Regions from separate parts of the Paenibacillus sp. 01T424 genome, predicted to be linked through region 2. Evidence: riboswitches for the same ligand, from Rfam matches in the RefSeq annotation. Region 2 holds a riboswitch; each other region holds the start of a gene.
The links. A riboswitch is a leader RNA that binds a small molecule or an ion and turns the genes downstream of it on or off. The one in region 2 is predicted to bind thiamine pyrophosphate.
Positions count from the first base shown of each region.

Region 1: it holds a riboswitch for thiamine pyrophosphate, as region 2 does, so the genes downstream of both, AC1DPK_RS20455 (ABC transporter substrate-binding protein) here and AC1DPK_RS18855 (ABC transporter ATP-binding protein) in region 2, are expected to answer to the same signal.
Region 3: it holds a riboswitch for thiamine pyrophosphate, as region 2 does, so the genes downstream of both, thiC (phosphomethylpyrimidine synthase ThiC) here and AC1DPK_RS18855 (ABC transporter ATP-binding protein) in region 2, are expected to answer to the same signal.

Region 1 is NZ_JBFTPZ010000027.1:169,397-175,425, forward strand. Features, by position in the region: gene AC1DPK_RS20440 (ABC transporter ATP-binding protein) at 1-95, opposite strand, end outside; gene AC1DPK_RS20445 (ABC transporter permease) at 98-871, opposite strand; gene AC1DPK_RS20450 (thiamine-binding protein) at 861-1,163, opposite strand; gene AC1DPK_RS20455 (ABC transporter substrate-binding protein) at 1,232-2,272, opposite strand; TPP riboswitch at 2,457-2,569, opposite strand; gene AC1DPK_RS20460 (glycosyltransferase) at 2,708-4,180, opposite strand; gene AC1DPK_RS20465 (GerAB/ArcD/ProY family transporter) at 4,272-5,354, opposite strand; gene AC1DPK_RS20470 (Ger(x)C family spore germination protein) at 5,376-6,029, opposite strand, start outside.
Region 2 is NZ_JBFTPZ010000025.1:31,132-37,160, reverse strand. Features, by position in the region: gene queF (preQ(1) synthase) at 1-160, shown strand, start outside; gene AC1DPK_RS18875 (hypothetical protein) at 323-505, shown strand; gene thiD (bifunctional hydroxymethylpyrimidine kinase/phosphomethylpyrimidine kinase) at 608-1,417, opposite strand; gene AC1DPK_RS18865 (ABC transporter substrate-binding protein) at 1,450-2,475, opposite strand; gene AC1DPK_RS18860 (ABC transporter permease) at 2,472-3,248, opposite strand; gene AC1DPK_RS18855 (ABC transporter ATP-binding protein) at 3,229-4,005, opposite strand; TPP riboswitch at 4,093-4,195, opposite strand; gene AC1DPK_RS18850 (SLOG family protein) at 4,283-4,840, shown strand; gene AC1DPK_RS18845 (DUF2087 domain-containing protein) at 5,045-5,650, shown strand; gene thyA (thymidylate synthase) at 5,927-6,029, shown strand, end outside.
Region 3 is NZ_JBFTPZ010000014.1:41,267-46,670, forward strand. Features, by position in the region: gene AC1DPK_RS13240 (glycosyltransferase family 4 protein) at 1-1,134, shown strand, start outside; TPP riboswitch at 1,209-1,313, shown strand; gene thiC (phosphomethylpyrimidine synthase ThiC) at 1,626-3,389, shown strand; gene AC1DPK_RS13250 (ThiF family adenylyltransferase) at 3,382-4,449, shown strand; gene thiE (thiamine phosphate synthase) at 4,493-5,347, shown strand; gene AC1DPK_RS13260 (thiazole synthase) at 5,353-5,404, shown strand, end outside.

The DNA.
Region 1 (6,029 bases), on a different contig from region 2:
CCAAGCACTTCTTTGCTCATCTGTCCTTTGCCAAACTTCATTCGAATATTTTGCGTTTGAAGCGTCACTGAATGATGCTCAGCACGATTGACCACTGTCAGCTCACCTCTTTCTCAGGGCGCCAACGTATGACAAGACGCTCCGCTAACGTTACTAAACCAAATAAAGTCAAGCTCAGCGCAACGATGATGGCAACTGCCGCAAATACACGATCTGGCATAAAACCTTTGGACGAAATAAGCATAAATGAGCCAAGACCCTTGTTTGTACCAAGCCATTCGGCAACAACCGCACTTAACACACTATATGAAGCCGCAATCTTCAAGCCGGAAAATAAATGAACAATCGCATGAGGAAGCTCTAGTTTCCAAAACAGCTGCCATTTGCGAATACCGATCATTTGCAAATAGTTGCGAAGCTGTGCATCGGTATTCATAAGCCCGCTCAGCATGGCAACCGTGATGGGGAAAAAACATACCATGATGACCAGCAGCGCCTTTGGCAGCATGCCATAGCCTAGCAGCATCGTCAAAATTGGAGCAATCGCTATGATGGGTACGTTTTGCGACAGCACGAGCAGTGGATATACCGCCGATCGAACGCCAGGAATTAAATGCAGCAAAGCGGCGAGCATTAAGCCCAACGCCGATCCTCCCACAAATCCGAGCAGCATGATTTTCACCGTCGCTCCCGTATGCATCATTAACCTTGGCCAAATTTGGATGGCCTCTTGTACAATTGAAATTGGTGATGGAAACTCCCATTGTTGAAATAATCCAAGCCATGCAGCTGCCTGCCAGCAGACGAGCAGCACGATCAGTAGGGCTGCTGGCTGCCATATTTTCGACCAAATCGATTTCTTATTGCCCATCTGGATATTTCTCCAGCAGCCTGCCCATGGAAGCGCCGTTTGCCGGATTGTAGTAAATTTTAATTTGTGAAATAACGGACGGGCAGCCCATCTCCGCCATCGCCTCGCTCATCGACTGCACGACGCTGAGCAGATGGCTCAGCTCACCCTCCATCGTCGTTTCAAGCGGTGCTACACGATAAGGAACACCTGCCGCTTTAATGATTTCAATTGCACGATCCACGTAAGGAATAACACTTTCGCCGCCTGGCGTTGTCGGTAATATTTGAATACTTACTAATGCGTTTGCCATTTGATTTCCTTCTTTCTCATCGTTGTAAGTGAGAGCGGGCTTTCCCGCCCTCCGTATGTTCGAATAGCTTATTGTGGTAAAAATTCGTTCGTAAATGCATTCTCCGCTTCAAGCTCCTTCTCCAGCAGCTTGTGCTCAAACATCCATGCCGCATAGTTTTCCCATACGCTTAGCTTCTGTTCGCCCCAGCGCGGTGCGTCATCCTGATATTTCGAGCTTAACCATTTTTGGCTGGCGCGCACAAGCTCCGCATTCAAATCCGGCTCTGCTTTTATTAAAATTTCTGCTGCATCCTCCGCATTGCTGATCGCGTATTGGTAGCCTTTAGATACGGCAGCTGTAAACGCTTTGACTGTTTCCGGTTTATTCATAATCAAATCTTCGTTCGTCACGATTACCGGCGTATAATAATCCAGTTTGTCGCTGTAGTCTGTTAAATAAACCATATTGATCTTCTCGCCGCGCAGCTCTGCTTCCACGCCAGTCCATGCATAGTAAATCCATGCAAAGTCAATATCGCGTTTCACCGCCGTAAAGAAGTCGCTGTCGCCGATGCTCATGATGTTTACTTTGCTCACATCTGCGCCCTTCTCCTGCATAATCGATTGAATGACCGCCTCCTCAACAGGAGCGCCCCAGCCGCCATACGTTTTGCCTTCAAATTTCTCAGGTGAATCGATTCCCTTTGCAAGCGGTGAAGCAAAACCTGAGGTATTGTGCTGAATGACAGCGGCGATCGATACGAGCGGCACGCCTGCAATTCTCGCCATCGTGACAGACTCCTGATAACTTACGCCAAACTGCACATTGCCCGAAGCGACCATTTGATCGGCACCGCTTTGTCCTGGTTGAATAATTTCAACGTCCAGTCCTTGCTCCTTAAAAAAACCTTTATCTCTAGCTACATAAAGTCCGGTATGATTCGTATTTGGTGTCCAGTCGAGTACAACCTGCACCTTCTCTAGCGGCTTGTCCGCTGTTCCCTCTTGCTCTTTCGGCTGTTCGCCCTTGTTCCCAGCGCCACCGCCGCAGCCTGCCAGCGCCAATACGAACACAAGCATCGCGGCCACGATTTTCCACGACAAATGCCCTGTTTTTTTCTGATTCATGATGTTGTTCCCCTCTCCATGCTTCGATTCTTATAGGCGACGACTCCTCGTAGTATCCGGTTCCATGGCTGCATCATTCTAATCGCAACAAAAAAAAGCGTCCCCCTAATCCGGAGGACGCCATATCATTGGCTGTGCAGCTGTTTATACAGCAAATGCTTGATCAATTTGATCTCGCCTGCTTGCTAAACAGAGCTTCTGTCCCTACGCTGGCATTATCCAGATCAGGTTTAACGGGTCGGAATTGTATAGATAATCCCCTCTCAGCCGGCCTAACCAGCTCCCCGGAACATATTCGGTTTCGTCAATACCATTCATTGTATAGCAAAACCCGCATTTAATGCTAGTTTTTTTTGAAAATGATTATCATCAAGCCACGATACTCATCCTCTTACTATATACGGCAGCCAGAACGTGCAGCTCCTGCACCAGCTGTCATTGCCCTAAATCAACATGCTCATCCAGCCATTCAACCTTTGCTTCTTCAGCGGCCTTCGAACTTTCTAAGTCTGCCTTTCCTTTGGTCTCTGCTGCTGGAGCAAGGCGTCCATATACGAGCAAATAAGCGGCTGTCAGCTCTTTTGACATCTCTTCAGACGTTAGCTGCTCTAACAGATGGATGTATTCTAGCTGCTCCTGCGGTTTATTATCCGCACGTGTAATCTTCACATAGGTAAAACCGGCCTGCAAATAAAGCTGGCTAACTTGTTCTGCTGAGTACTGTGATGCCGCTTGATGCTGTGCTTGTGCATTAGCAGGATCTAAATATTGCCGAATATTGTTGAAATAATAGCGATTGGCAAAGCACCCGACTAGCCAGCCGCCAGGCTTTAGAAGACGAACTAGATTTTTCATGGCTTGCGGTGTCCCGTATGCATGAGCATCTCCGATTACGATGCCGTCAAGACCTTCAGCAGGCAGCCTCCAATCCTTCGGATCGTTCGAGCGGAATACGGTAATTCCCGAAGCTTCTGCTACTCTAGCCGCCAGCTCATTACGCTCAACTCCGTACCATATTGCGGATGGGAATTGCTTCTTCATATGCAAAATCGTAGCTCCGCACCCGCAGCCTATTTCCATAATCGAGCAATTCTCGCGTCTGTACTCATGCGATTCCCGCTCAATTACGGTGCTAAAATCCATTCTAATATACGTTGCATCACCAGGGTCAAAGCCCCATTTGGACATAAAAACAATGGCATTTTTTCTGAAATTTTGTACATATTGTTCTGGCTCTGAGCTAAAGGAGATGCTCCCGTAATGATGAATAAACGTATCGCCGCACAGCATCAGCTTATATCCCGCCAGCCGGAGCCGCAGGCTATAATCATCATCTTCAAAGTTGCCGATACCGAAGATCTCGTCGAGCGATCCCGTTTTCTCCCATGCTTCTCTCCGCAGCAAAAGGCAGTAGCCGACCAGCTTCACGCGCTCCTCCCATTTTGTTCTGTCAGGGTTGGCATGCAGTGCCGAAGCAAACAGCTCCATTTCATCTATCGTCGTATAGGTGACCGGGATCGTCGTCCAGTAGGAAGCCGAATTCGTAACGGGGCTGACCGCCCCGATTCGTTCATCACTAAATAAGCAGCGCTTGAGACCGTCAAGCCAGCTTGGCGTTACGATTGTATCGTTATTTAGCAGCATCAGAAGATCGCCCGAGGCCGCGGCCAATCCTTGGTTGCAGCCCTTAGGAAAGCCAGCATTGCAGCCATTGTCGATTACGATGATATCGCTCTCGCTTTTAGCCCATTTTACTGTATCATCCGTCGAACCATTATCTACAATAATCAGCTCATAGCTGCCTCTCTGCGTATGTCTCCGAATACTCTCCACACATTGCTTCGTGTATTCAAGCTTATTATAGGTAACGAGAATAATGCTTGTCATGCAGCTATTGGCATCGCTCACGCGTATCCTCCTCAAGCAAGCATAAACGGCTCACTTACCCATAAAATATGTCAGCCTATCCGCTTGGGTGAGCACTGTGCGCAACTTTCAATCATGCAGCCTTTTTGTATTTCTTGCGTATTCCAACGGCTAGCATAAGCAGCGGCAGCACAATTTGGAACAACGGCGCAATCTTCAGCGTAACATCAAGTCCAATCCAAATATGGGAAGTATTATTTGCTTCGATAAACGACGCCCCATAAATAATGAGACCAATGGGCAGCACACAATATCGGTAGGCAATACCAGTGATCATATTGAACATGAATACCGATGCCATGTATAGCGCAGTCATTTTGACATATAGACCGATGAACAGAAGCAAGGTTACAAGCACATCAAGCCTCTCCAATATATTAGCAAGCCTAATTAACTGCACAACCTCAAGCAGCGGCAGTGCTGTAAGCGAGGACAGCTCCGGCCCTAATACGCATAGCGTAATGATATTCATTAGAATTAGAAATAAGGATACGCCAATATAGGCCTTGTAAGTGACTGGCCCAATCCCTTTCTTCTCGCTCACGTGCTTCCAAAAAACGAAAAAAATAACCATTTGCCCAAATGGAAAAGATACTAAATCTGGAAAGGCCGCCTTCACGACAGGCCCAATCCCGTGTTCAAAAACGGGAAGCAAATGTGCTATTTTGGGCAACCTGGCAACAAACAGGAGCAAAATAATAAAAGCATAGCTGAGCGCTGCAATCGGAAATAGAAGCTGTACGACACGGACAAATACTTCCACTCCCTTGCTGACGGTATAAGCGGCGGCGCTGATAATCAGCAGCATAACAATCCATTTCGGCGTAAAGGTCAGCAGCGCCGTCATCGTAAGCTCTCCGACGTCCCGTACGTTGCGCATCGATTCATAAGCAAACCATAACGCGTGAAGTGTGCCTACAAAGCCGCCGATCCATTTTCCGAAGTGTATAACATAAAGCTCAGCAAGCTCCGAATTTGGGGAGCGCTTCTGCACCTGGACGTATATAACGATAAGCAGCAGACCAGCAATCGCAGCAAGCGTCATCGCCAGCCAAGCATCCTGCTTCGCCTGTATGCCGAGCTCGAACAAAGGGGTGCTGCCTATCAAAAAAACGATGATCAAAATCGAAAGCTGGTTTTTGCCAATCTGCTGCATAGGGTCTCCTTTCTGCTTATGTTATTGGTGGTTCTTTTCCTGCGCCTTCTTAAATCCACTTCCGCTAAGACCAGTTGAATTCAAATTCACCTTAACTTTCATCTTTACTTCGATGTTCGAAAACTGCTCCGACCAGCTGCCCGACGTTTTTAACCATTGCTTTGGATATTTATTGTGAATGATCGTTCCGAAGCCGATTACATCTGCTTTATGCTTACTAACAGCGCTCCAGCCTTTTTGCATAATTGCGGCAATCTCGTCCTCAATCCGTTTTTGTATCTTCTCTATTTCTTTCGGATTCATGAGATCACCCTCGCAATTGTACTCCATCAGCGTTCCAGTCGCCTTTACGTTCAAATCCATCAGCCAATTGCCATCTGAAGATTTAGGAGTCTGCGTTGTATCCGAATGTGTGATGCGAATAGATGAGTTTTTCGGCTCGTTCTTGTCCGCTGAGCATGCGAATGAAACCGTCGTTTTTTTTACTTGATTTGCAAGCCACATCACGCCTTGACTTTCTTCGTTGTTGATCCAGCCTACCAGCTTGTCACCTTCAATAAGGCCCAGTTCAAACAATCTGACCTTTGAAGGTGTACTGGTGTACGCAAGCTGCCCGGCATTGTCCACACTTTCTTTCGTACCGGACACAATTAATCCGGGTATGCCAGTAGCCCT
Region 2 (6,029 bases):
TCCAAGATATATAGAAGTTTGGGGCAAATTCACACCTCGTGGCGGCATATCCATCGATCCGTATTGCAATTATGGCCAGCCTGGCACAAAATATGAGCAAATGGCTGAGCATCGTCTCATGAATCATGATTTGTACCCAGAGAAAGTGGATAATCGTTAATTTAGAATTGCAGCTCAAATTAGTAAAAGAGATACATTTATGATAGATTTTTCTGAATTGCCCGACTAAGGTCTAGGTGAATTTCATGCCTGAAGTCCATTTCAATTATTCTATTAAAGTCTATACTTAGTTTAGAGTTATTAGAGAATAGGTGGACAAACGATGATTAAAAATGCGATTTGTATGTCTGTACTGCTTTGCACCATAGCATCTGCATTAACGAACTTTGGAGTATCTCCCGTTCGAGCGCTTGCAGCTCCAAGCGCGTCACAAGCTGAATATATTAGTATAGATAATATGATTGAGCCCTTCTTGTTGCAGCCAAAGCAGGATGAAAAGGCATGAAGGCTGTTTTAACACAAGCCTAAACTTGCATGAAAGCATGACTAATTAGTAAACGCCGCGACCTATATGGAAGCGGCGTTTGCTGTTTCTAATAGAATACAATCAGCTCAAGCGCTGTCTGTCCCTATAAGCAAAATGATTGGTTGGGCCATGACCGCTCCCAATCCCCAGCTTATCTTCAATAGCGGCTTGAATGAAGGCTTTGGCAGTTCTTATAGCTTCAAGTACAGGTTTGCCTTGAGCAATTTCTGCAGCAATCGCAGCGGAGAAAGTGCATCCAGTGCCGTGAGTATGCTTAGTGTCGATACGTTTGCTTTCCAAATATACAAATTGTTCTCCATCGTAGATGAGATCAACGAGCGGTTCGCTGCTTGAACCGTGGCCGCCCTTAATGACAACATAGCGGGAGCCCATCTGATGCAATATTCGGGCCGCTTCCTCTCGATCGCTTAACGTCCGGATCGGGATTCTTGCGATAAGCTCAGCTTCTGGAATGTTAGGAGTCGTTATAAGCGCGAGCGGCAGCAAATACGTAATCAGTGTCTGAATAGCTTCTTGCTGAAGCAGAGATGAGCCGCCTTTCGCCACCATGACAGGATCAATGATGAGATTATGCCAGTTATATTGCTTTACTTTCATTGCAACGATCTTTATAATCTCTGCGCTGAACAGCATGCCTGTCTTAACTGCGGATGGCTCCAGATCCTCGCCGATCGAATCGAGCTGGCAGCTAACAGCCTCAGCATCCAGCGGGTAGATGCCCTGAACGCCAAGCGTATTCTGCGCAGTCACTGCGGTAATAACCGACATGCCGTAGGTGCCGAGCTCTTGAAATGTTTTTAGATCAGCTTGAATACCTGCGCCGCCGCCGGAGTCCGAGCCTGCAATCGTAAGTGCTTGATATCTTCTCATCCGTGCATCTCCTTCGAAAGAGTAGAATTAATTTACAAGTTTGAAAAAGCATCCTCAGCCTTTATATTGTCTGGCAGCAAGTCGTTATCGACGAGCCAATCCCTAACATTAGACCAAGAAGCAGGCTCCTGATATCCAAATGATTGCTTCCCTGCATCCATGAGAGGCAGAAGAATGTCCAAGCTTTTTGTCTCGATTTCTTGATCGAGAGGGGAGGTCTGGTTCTCATGCTCAAATAAAATCGACAACGATTTTTGTTTATTTTCAGCTACAAATTGTTGACCCTCCGTAATGGCTGCGATGAAGCTTTTGAACAACGCCTGCTTCTCAGCTAGTCCTTGATCACTTGCTACAAGCACAAGCTCGTAATAATCCGGCACGCCAAAATCAGTTGGGTTTATCGCCGTCATGGGATGCCCTTCCTTGGCAAGCAGCAATTGCTCATGATTAATAAATCCACCGATGATCGCATCTACTTTGTTGGTTGCTATAGCCGGAATAAAGGAAAAACCAACGTCAATCATTTCCACATTTTGCGGGTCACCGCCGTCATGCTTAATCATGGTGCGCATCATTGCTTCATACAGAGGGATGGAGGAGAAGCCGACCTTTTTACCAACAAGTTCCTTGGGTGATTTGGCGCTTCCGCCTTCTGGTACCATTAGATGATTAAGTGGATGCCTGACGATTGCTGCAATGGATTTAACAGGAATTTCCTCGCCGCGAGCCATCAATACCTGTGGCTGGTAGCTGAGCGCCAAATCAACCTTGCCGGCAGCCACTAGCTTCAATGCATCATTCGTATCCGCGGGCATTTGAATGTTGACCTGTAAACCATGCTTCGCAAAATAACCGTTTGTTTGAGCCGCATAGAGGAAGGAATGCACCGCATTTGGATACCAGTCGAGCATAATGCTAATAGTCTGAGGATTCTGTTTTGCCGTAGTGTCCTCGGGTTTGTTTTCAGTTGGGACAGCGTTGCTGCTGCACCCGTTAAGTACGAGCAGCAGAGAAGCAAGCATCGGAATAATCCATTTCATTTTTGCTTTGATGATCATGTATTGAACCTCTTTCTCTTTAGTATTGATTTCTCCAATAGGACAATGGCAGCAAATAATAAGATGCCAATGAGGGATAGCAGAAAAACGGATGCAAACATGGAGTCGGCGTTCAAATTGCTGGACATTCGGCGGCTATAGTAGCCTAGGCCTTCACTGCCTCCAAGCCATTCACCGATGGTGGCGCCTACAACGCAATAAACGATCGATAACTTAAGCCCTGAGAAGAAGGACGGTAGGGCGATGGGGACTTGTATTTTTCTGAAAATACCCCAGCGCGTTGCTCCCATTGTGAGCAGCAGCTCTTCATATTCGCTACCGCTTTTCTTAAGCCCGTCATAGGTGCTCACAACGATAGGGAAAAAAGCAGTCAAAAAAACAACAGCGACCTTGCTCCAAATCGTATAGCCAAACCACATAATGAAAATTGGAGACAGAGCGATAAGCGGGATGGTCTGACTGATGACGACAAACGGGTACAGCGCCTTCTCCAGTATTCGGAAAGTGTGCATGCCTGCTGCGAGCGTAGTCCCAATAATAATCGACAATAGAAAACCGAGGGACACTTCTTTAAGCGTAGCCAGCAGATGGTTGCCAAGCAGCAGATGGCCATCTTCGATTAATGCCTGAGCTATTGAGCTAGGTGACGGCAGTATGTAGGGTGGAACCAATCCGAGCTGTGCGACCGCTTGCCAAACGAGCAGTAAGCTAATGAGCAGCAGTATGAATAGTCCGTAATGGCTCAGCCACTGGTTAATTAGAGGTTTGCGCATGCAGTCTTCGCTCCAAATCTTGCCGCAGCTTGATGAAGTCGGGTTCGTAATTTTGCTCATAGTGTCTTGGTCTCGGCAAAGGAACGACTATTTCCTGTATCCCTTGCGCCTCGTTAGCTGCACTTGGCAATAAATAAATGCGGTCGCTCAGCAATATCGCTTCCTCAAGATCATGTGTGATAAAGAGTACTGTTTTTCCAAGGTCGCTCCACAGCTCTAGCAGCCACTTATGCATACCGCGTTTGGTCATGGCGTCAAGCGCGCCAAACGGTTCGTCCAGCAGCAGCAGCTCTTGTCCGGTTACTAGTGTGCGCAGAAAAGCTGCCCGCTGTCGCATGCCGCCTGACAACTCGTCAGGGTAAGCTTGTTCATAGCCTGCCAGTCCGAAGCGCTCTAGCAGCTCCAAGATTTGGATCGTGTTATAATGGGGATTGCTGCGTGTCATCTCAAGTGGAAGCAGACAATTGCCGAGTATTGTTCTCCATGGCAGAAGAAGATCCTTTTGCGGCATATAAGCAATCTTGCCGAGACGATTGGGGGCAGGCTTGCCATACAGCCTAATTTCACCTTGGCTAGGCTGAAGCAATCCGGCCATGAGCTTAAAGAGCGTGCTTTTGCCTGAGCCGCTAGCACCGATGATAGAGACAAACTCACCTGAGTAGGCTTGAAGCGAAAGATTAGACAGTATAGATGTTTCAGCAAGCATGTCGTAGGTGTAGCTTACTTGGTGAAGTGAGATTATAGCTGTAATACGCATCCCTCCGTAAACAAATAAAGACCCACCCATTTCCGAGGGGAAATGAGCGGGTCTAACGATCACACAAGGCTTGCGCGCATGAATGAATGCTTTGCTGCTCCACTTCCCTCCGCTGGAATGATCCAGATCAGGTTCCAAGGGTCCGGAGCAGTTGCTCCATCTCAGCCGGTAGGCTCCCCTAGTGAAATAAATAGGTTTATATGCAATTTGTATTTTTTCTACTATAGCATACACTGGATAGATGTAAACCATAATTATCCGAAAAGGCGTTGGACAAATGAAAAATTTACTCGTAACGGGCTACCGAGCGCATGAGCTTAATATTTTTAGCCAGAAGCATGAGGGCATTGTTTATATAAAAAAAGCGCTGACAGGCAAGTTGGTTCCGCTTATAGAAGATGGGCTTGAGTGGGTGATTACCCCGGGGCAATATGGCGTGGATTTGTGGGCGTGCGAGGTCGTGATTGCGCTGAAGGAAATTTATCCTCATTTGAGACTTTCAATTATTTCGGCATACAGCAATCCGGAAGAGAAATGGAAGGATGATAAAAAGGAGTTTTATCAGCAGGTTTTAAAAGGGGTCGATTATTATGCTTCGGTCAGCAACCAGCCGTATAATGGCATTTGGCAGTTTACGGCTAGGGACGAGCTGCTGTTTCGGAAAACGGACGGTATTCTGCTCGTTTATGATGAGGATGCAGGCGAGGGCAGCCCCAAGTTTTTTAAAGAAAAAGCGTTAAAGAAACAGCAGGTTGAGGGTTATGGTTAYTTCAGCATAAGCTCGGAGGACATTCAGAGCATCGCGGATGACGACAACCTGTATTCGGAAAATTAACGATGCATGGCAGTTGAGTAAGAGGAGTTTATTTCATGCTGGCAGGCAGAGACCTGTCAGCTTTTTTTATGCGCAAAGCTGACAGTTTGTATTTTCGAGATTATTGTGTTTGACAAATAATAGGTGGCGTATTATTATCTGATTAGATAAACATCTAATTAGATGAAAGTTAAATTTGTTTGGTGGAGGAAGAGGTGGCGAACGGTGCAATTAGATAAGGTGGTAGCCTATCATAAGGCATTATCCGATCCGACGAGAATTAAATTGTTGATTATGCTGGCTGAAGGTGAGCTTAACGGACAGGTGCTCGCAGAGAAATTAGGCGTGACGCCTGCTACGATTACGCATCATGCAACCAAATTAAGAGAGGCCAGCTTAATTAATGAACGCAGAGAGAAAAATGCGATTTATTTTTCGTTGAACCATTATTTTATTAAGAGCAACGCTAATGCGGCGGCGGAGCTCATTTACCGGAATGCAGGTGCAGAGAAGGGAGTGGACAACATGGAGGATAGCAATAAGAAACTGAAGGATTCAGTCATCCGCAACTTTTTTACAGCTGAGGGTAAGCTGAAGCATATGCCGGCTCAGCATAAGAAAAAATTGATCGTGCTTCAGCTTATGGTTTCTCATTTGACGAGAGGGAAACAGTATACAGAGAAGGAAATTAACGAATTTATCAAAGGTTATCATGATGACTTCGCGACCATTCGCAGAGAGTTCATTATGCATCAATTAATGTTTAGAGAAAATGATATTTACGAATTGAATCCGCAAGAAATATGGGCGAAGTGGGAGATTCTTTCGTAAGCGGAAGTTGTTTTTGATAATAACGGACATCAGATGCCTTATTTGCTTTATTTCTCTCCTATTGGCCGTGGTTGCGGACATGAAGGCCGTTATTTGGCTCTAATCGTTATAAAAGGCTGCGATTTCTGCCAAATAACGGACTCTATGTCCGTTAGAAGTAAATATGAACTCATCGAGCGGTGATTGTGCTTACGCGTCATAAAGGAAAAGTAATTTTTTTATCGAATTTTTTTAATCATAAGAAATGGAAATAAGCAGGACCTGGGGGCTTGGGAGATGGGGAAGGCTGATGGGATTTACAATCAATTGGTAGCAGATATTTTTGAACATGGTAATTGGGACAAAGATCAAGCTGTTAGAACCAAATGGTCTGATGGTA
Region 3 (5,404 bases), on a different contig from region 2:
GTAACACCAGGCTCCTTCCCGATTCCATCATCAGGAAGCAGCTCGGTTGAGCGGGTGGTAGAGAAATTTGCCCCGCTGCTTAAGCCTTACGCGGAACCTCGTATATTTGGAAGACTGAGCAAGCGATTGCCTCGTCAAGGACAATTTAACGGTGTTGTTTGTGAACGGTTTGCAGCGGGCAATAAGCAGCGATATATTCAAGAGGTAGGACATGRGGTTCACCGTTTTTCTCCTCAGGTCATCGACGTCGAGAATCGTCCCCAATTTGTGCTAACGATGAAGCGATTGAATCCAGGCAAACGAGTCTGGCTTTATTTGCATTCCTCCACCTTTATTTCACCCTCCTATATTTCTTCTGCAAACTTGCATAAGTGCTTGCAGGCAGCAGATAGAATCATCGTAAATAGCGAGTTTCTAAGGCGAATTGTAGTGTCGAAAGCGCCAGAGGTCGCTTCGAAGCTGCGAGTCATTTATCCTGGGGTAGATACGGCAAGGTTTCCTTCACAATATTCCTCCGAAGGAGCCGCCAAACGGGAGAGTTTAAGGCAAAAGAGAGGATTGCATGGTAAAAAAGTGGTGCTTTTTATGGGGAGGCTTATTCCGCTTAAGGGCGTTCATCATCTTCTCAATATCGTGCCGCAGCTTGCCAAAAGCCACCCAGAGCTCGTCGTTATCATCGTAGGGAGCCCATTTTATGGCTCGCATCGCAAAACGGCTTATGCGCGCAAGCTTGAACAGCTTGGACGCAAATGTCCGGGTCATGTTCGTTTTGTGCCCTACGTGCCGCATTCGGAAGTGCCCAGCTGGATGCTCGTTGCTGATGTAGCGGTCGTGCCATCTGGACAGAGGGAGGCATTTGGGCTCGTTAATGTCGAGGCGATGTCCTGCGGCGTTCCGGTAGTCGCAACACGTGCAGGCGGAATGAAAGAAATTATCCGCAATGGTGAAACGGGCTATTTGGTCAATCAGCTTCATATCGAGCGAGAGCTGCGAGAAAAGCTGCATCTGCTGCTTCGCGATAAACAGCTCAGGCAGAAGCTGGGGCGCCGCAGCCGCGAGCGTGTGGAGCAGACATTTACATGGCGCCACACCGCTGATCGATGGGTAAGGCTGCTGAAGGAAAGCGGACTGTAGCAGGCTGTGTTTTTCCGCGGTTTGGAAAATAGAGGGTTGACACCCTTCTTTACTAAACGGTATAGTCAAACAAGGAAATCCACTAGGGGCGCCGTAATGGCTGAGATAAAGCGAATCGCTTTGGTCCCTTTGAACCTGATCTGGGTTATGCCAGCGTAGGAAAGTGGGATTGTGCGTTTATGCTTTGCGCGTGAAAGCTCTGCCGGAATCTGCTGAAGCCTCAGCTTATGCGGCATGACTTTATCTGCTTAGGGGGAACCCTTGCAAGATAACACTCGCATGACGACACTCTTCGACCGCTCCTTTGCTGGAGCGGTTTTTTTGTTTGGCGCCAGTGAATCGATAAAGCTTTGTGGCCGCCATGCACGCTCCAGCAATTGCAGCTCTTGTAGCAGCCTAGCTACTTGTATAGCAGCGGTGTTTTAAACTTTCTCATATGCTTGCGTATGCCTCCAGGAGGAATTCTATTATTCCATTAGGAGGTTTTTGTTATGTCTATTTTTTCTACTCCGCTTCCGGGCAGCCGCAAGGTGTACGTCGAGGGCTCAAAGGGAAACATCCGTGTTCCGATGAGAGAAATTGCACTTGAAGCTAGTACTGGCAGAAATGGTGAAGAGCTGCCGAATGAACCTGTACGAGTCTATGATGCAAGTGGTCCTTATACCGATGAAACGTATGAGGCAGATGTTCGGCGTGGTTTGCCCGGTATTCGCAGCGAATGGATCTTGCAGCGTGGTGATGTAGAGCCCTATGAGGGCAGGGAAATCAAACCGGAGGATAATGGATTTATTTCGGCTGAAAAAGCAGAGCAGCGAGGCGCGGAACGATTCCCAGGGTTAACGAGGAAACCGCTTCGTGCCAAAACAGGGCAAAATGTTACGCAGCTTCATTACGCCCGCAAAGGGATCATTACATCTGAGATGGAATACATCGCTATTCGCGAAGGGATGAGTGCAGAATTTGTACGTAGCGAGATTGCAGCCGGCCGTGCCATTATTCCGACTAACATCAACCATCCTGAAAGTGAGCCGATGATTATTGGGCGGCAGTTTCACGTTAAAATCAATGCTAATATCGGCAACTCTGCTGTAGCTTCTTCGATTGAAGAGGAAGTGGAGAAGATGACTTGGGCGACGCGCTGGGGAGCCGATACGATTATGGATTTGTCCACGGGGAAAAACATCCATACGACGCGGGAGTGGATCGTGCGGAATTCACCAGTTCCAGTTGGCACAGTGCCCATTTATCAGGCGCTGGAGAAAGTGAACGGCAAAGCAGAAGACCTTTGCTGGGAAGTATTCCGCGATACGCTTATTGAACAAGCCGAGCAGGGCGTCGACTATTTTACGATTCATGCAGGTGTGCTGCTCCGCTACATACCACTTACGGCAAAGCGCGTTACGGGCATTGTCTCGCGAGGCGGATCAATTATGGCAGCATGGTGCCTGGCACACCATAAGGAGAATTTCCTATATACGCATTTTGAAGACATTTGTGAAATTATGAAAGCATACGACGTATCATTCTCGCTCGGTGACGGCCTGAGACCCGGTTCTATAGCAGATGCCAATGACGCTGCTCAGTTTGCTGAGCTGGATACATTGGGTGAGCTAACGAAGATCGCATGGAAACATGATGTACAAGTGATGATTGAAGGCCCTGGCCATGTGCCTATGCATTTGATCAAAGAAAATATGGATCGTCAGCTAGAGGTGTGCGATGAAGCGCCTTTCTATACATTAGGACCGCTAACGACCGATATCGCGCCAGGCTATGATCATATTACTTCGGCAATTGGTGCTGCAATGATTGGATGGTTCGGCACGGCAATGCTTTGTTATGTAACACCGAAGGAGCACCTTGGCCTTCCGAATAAGGAGGATGTGAAGGAAGGCGTTATTACGTACAAAATCGCAGCGCATGCGGCTGACTTGGCGAAAGGGCACCGTGGAGCGAAGCTGCGTGATGATGCATTGTCCAAAGCGCGATTCGAGTTTCGTTGGCGGGATCAATTCCATCTATCGCTTGATCCAGAGCGTGCGATGGCTTACCACGATGAGACGCTTCCAGCTGATGCTGCGAAATCCGCTCATTTCTGCTCCATGTGCGGGCCGAAGTTTTGCAGCATGCGAATCACCCAAGATATAAGAGAGTATGCCGCGCAAAACGATATGGAAACAACGGAAGCCATTGAAGCGGGAATGAAGGAAAAATCAGATGCATTCAAGGCGGCAGGGAGCAAGATTTATGGTTGATTCTGTTCTTGATGCTTTTGCAGATCGTTATTCGAGGCAAACGAGATTTGCATTCATTGGAGAGGCAGGCCAGCGCAAGCTGGCCGATGCCTCGGTGCTTATCGTCGGTGTTGGCGCATTAGGCGCTTCGCTTGCGCAGCATATGGTAAGAGCCGGTGTCGGGGAAGTTAGGCTGGTAGACAGGGACTTTGTTGAGCCGAGCAACTTGCAGCGCCAAATGCTTTTTGACGAGGCGGACGCTCTGGCAGTGATGCCCAAAGCAGTGGCCGCTGCTAATCGGCTTCGCCAAATTAACAGCAGTGTAAACATTATGGCGACAGTAGCGGATGTGAATGCACAGAACATCGGATTTCTCGCCGGAGGAGTCCATATCGTCCTTGATGGGACGGATAATGCAGCGACAAGGCTGCTGGTCAGCGACCAATGCTTTAGACAGCGAATCCCATTTGTTTATGGCGGAGTGGCTGGGGCGCAGGGCATGCAGGCAACATTAATTCCTGGAGAGACAGCTTGCTTGCGCTGCTTAATCGGAGCAGATGATATGGAGCAGGAGGCCGATACTTGCGATACGGTGGGCGTACTCGCTCCGGCGGTTGAATGGATTGCATCTATGCAAGCAGCTGAGGCGATAAAATGGCTAACTGGCAATGATTCGGCGCTGCGTAAAACGTGGTTGAGCATTGATCTATGGTCATTCCGAATGCGGGAATCGGAGCTTCCGGCATTCAGTACCGAGTGCCCATTCTGTGCTCAAACGCCTGATGTAGCAACTGACGGCATGCTTTGTTTTGAAGCTGATAGAGCGGAAGATACTCAAATAAGCTCTACCGTATTATGCGGTAGGGATACGGTGCAGGTGACGTTAGGCAAGCCGGTTGATTTAAAAGAGGTAGAGCAAACTTTGCGAGCGCTTGGCTGCACGCTCACCGTGAATCGGTATTTAGTGAAAGCGATGATCTCAAGCGGAGAGCAGCTGATTCTCTTCCCAGATGGACGGGTGCTTGTGCAAGGCACAGCGGATGCGGAGAATGCAATTAATCTCGTTAAAACGTTCTTATGAAATGGAAATAAATGATTTTTTTGATGAAAGGTTGTGTTTGAGAATGAGTAGACAAGGCTGGCGGAACTTCAAGCTCTACGCCATTACAGCGAAATCTAATCACCCTGGCAGATCAGTCGTTGAAGTGATGGAGCAGGCGCTGATTGGCGGAGCTCAAATGGTTCAGCTTCGCAATAAAACGGGGACGAGGGAAGAGGTACTTGAAGAGGCCAAAGCCCTTCGAATACTAACGCGAAAATATAAAGTGCCTCTTATCATTAATGATTATCCTGATCTTGTTCTTGAGACGGATGCTGACGGTGTTCATTTAGGTCAGGATGATATGCCAATTGCCAAAGCAAGAGAATGGCTTGGTGCTGACCGCATAATTGGCATATCCACGCATAACCTGCAGCAAGCACTAGCTGCTGAACAGGAGGGAGCCGATTATATCGGCGTTGGGCCAGTGTATCCTACCGAAACAAAGCCGGGCCGTACGGCTGTTACTACAAGTTATGTCAGGGAAGCAGCGCATCATATATCGATACCGTTCGTGGCTATTGGCGGGATCACACTTGAAAATGTTGATGAAGTGCTAGCGTCGGGGGCAACACGGATATGTGCAGTTTCAGCAATTGTTGGCCATAACGATCCGGCTGGTGTTTGTCAGGCTTTCTTAAAGAAAATCGAAGCCCACCGTTCTGAATATGTTCCTCCCTTTAAGATAGTGAAGATTAATGGCCGCGAGGAGCAGACCAGCGCTAAAACAGTGGAGGAACTGGTCGTCCAGCTGGGACAACAAAATAAAAAGCTCGTTATTGAGCTTAACGGTATGATCGTACAACGCGCAAGGTGGGCTGAAACTGAATTACTTAGCGGAAGCTCCATAGAACTTGTGCATTTTGTTGGAGGGGGCTGAACATTTTGGGAAATTGGGATCATGAAGATGTCCTTCTTATTGGAGGACATGCGCTGC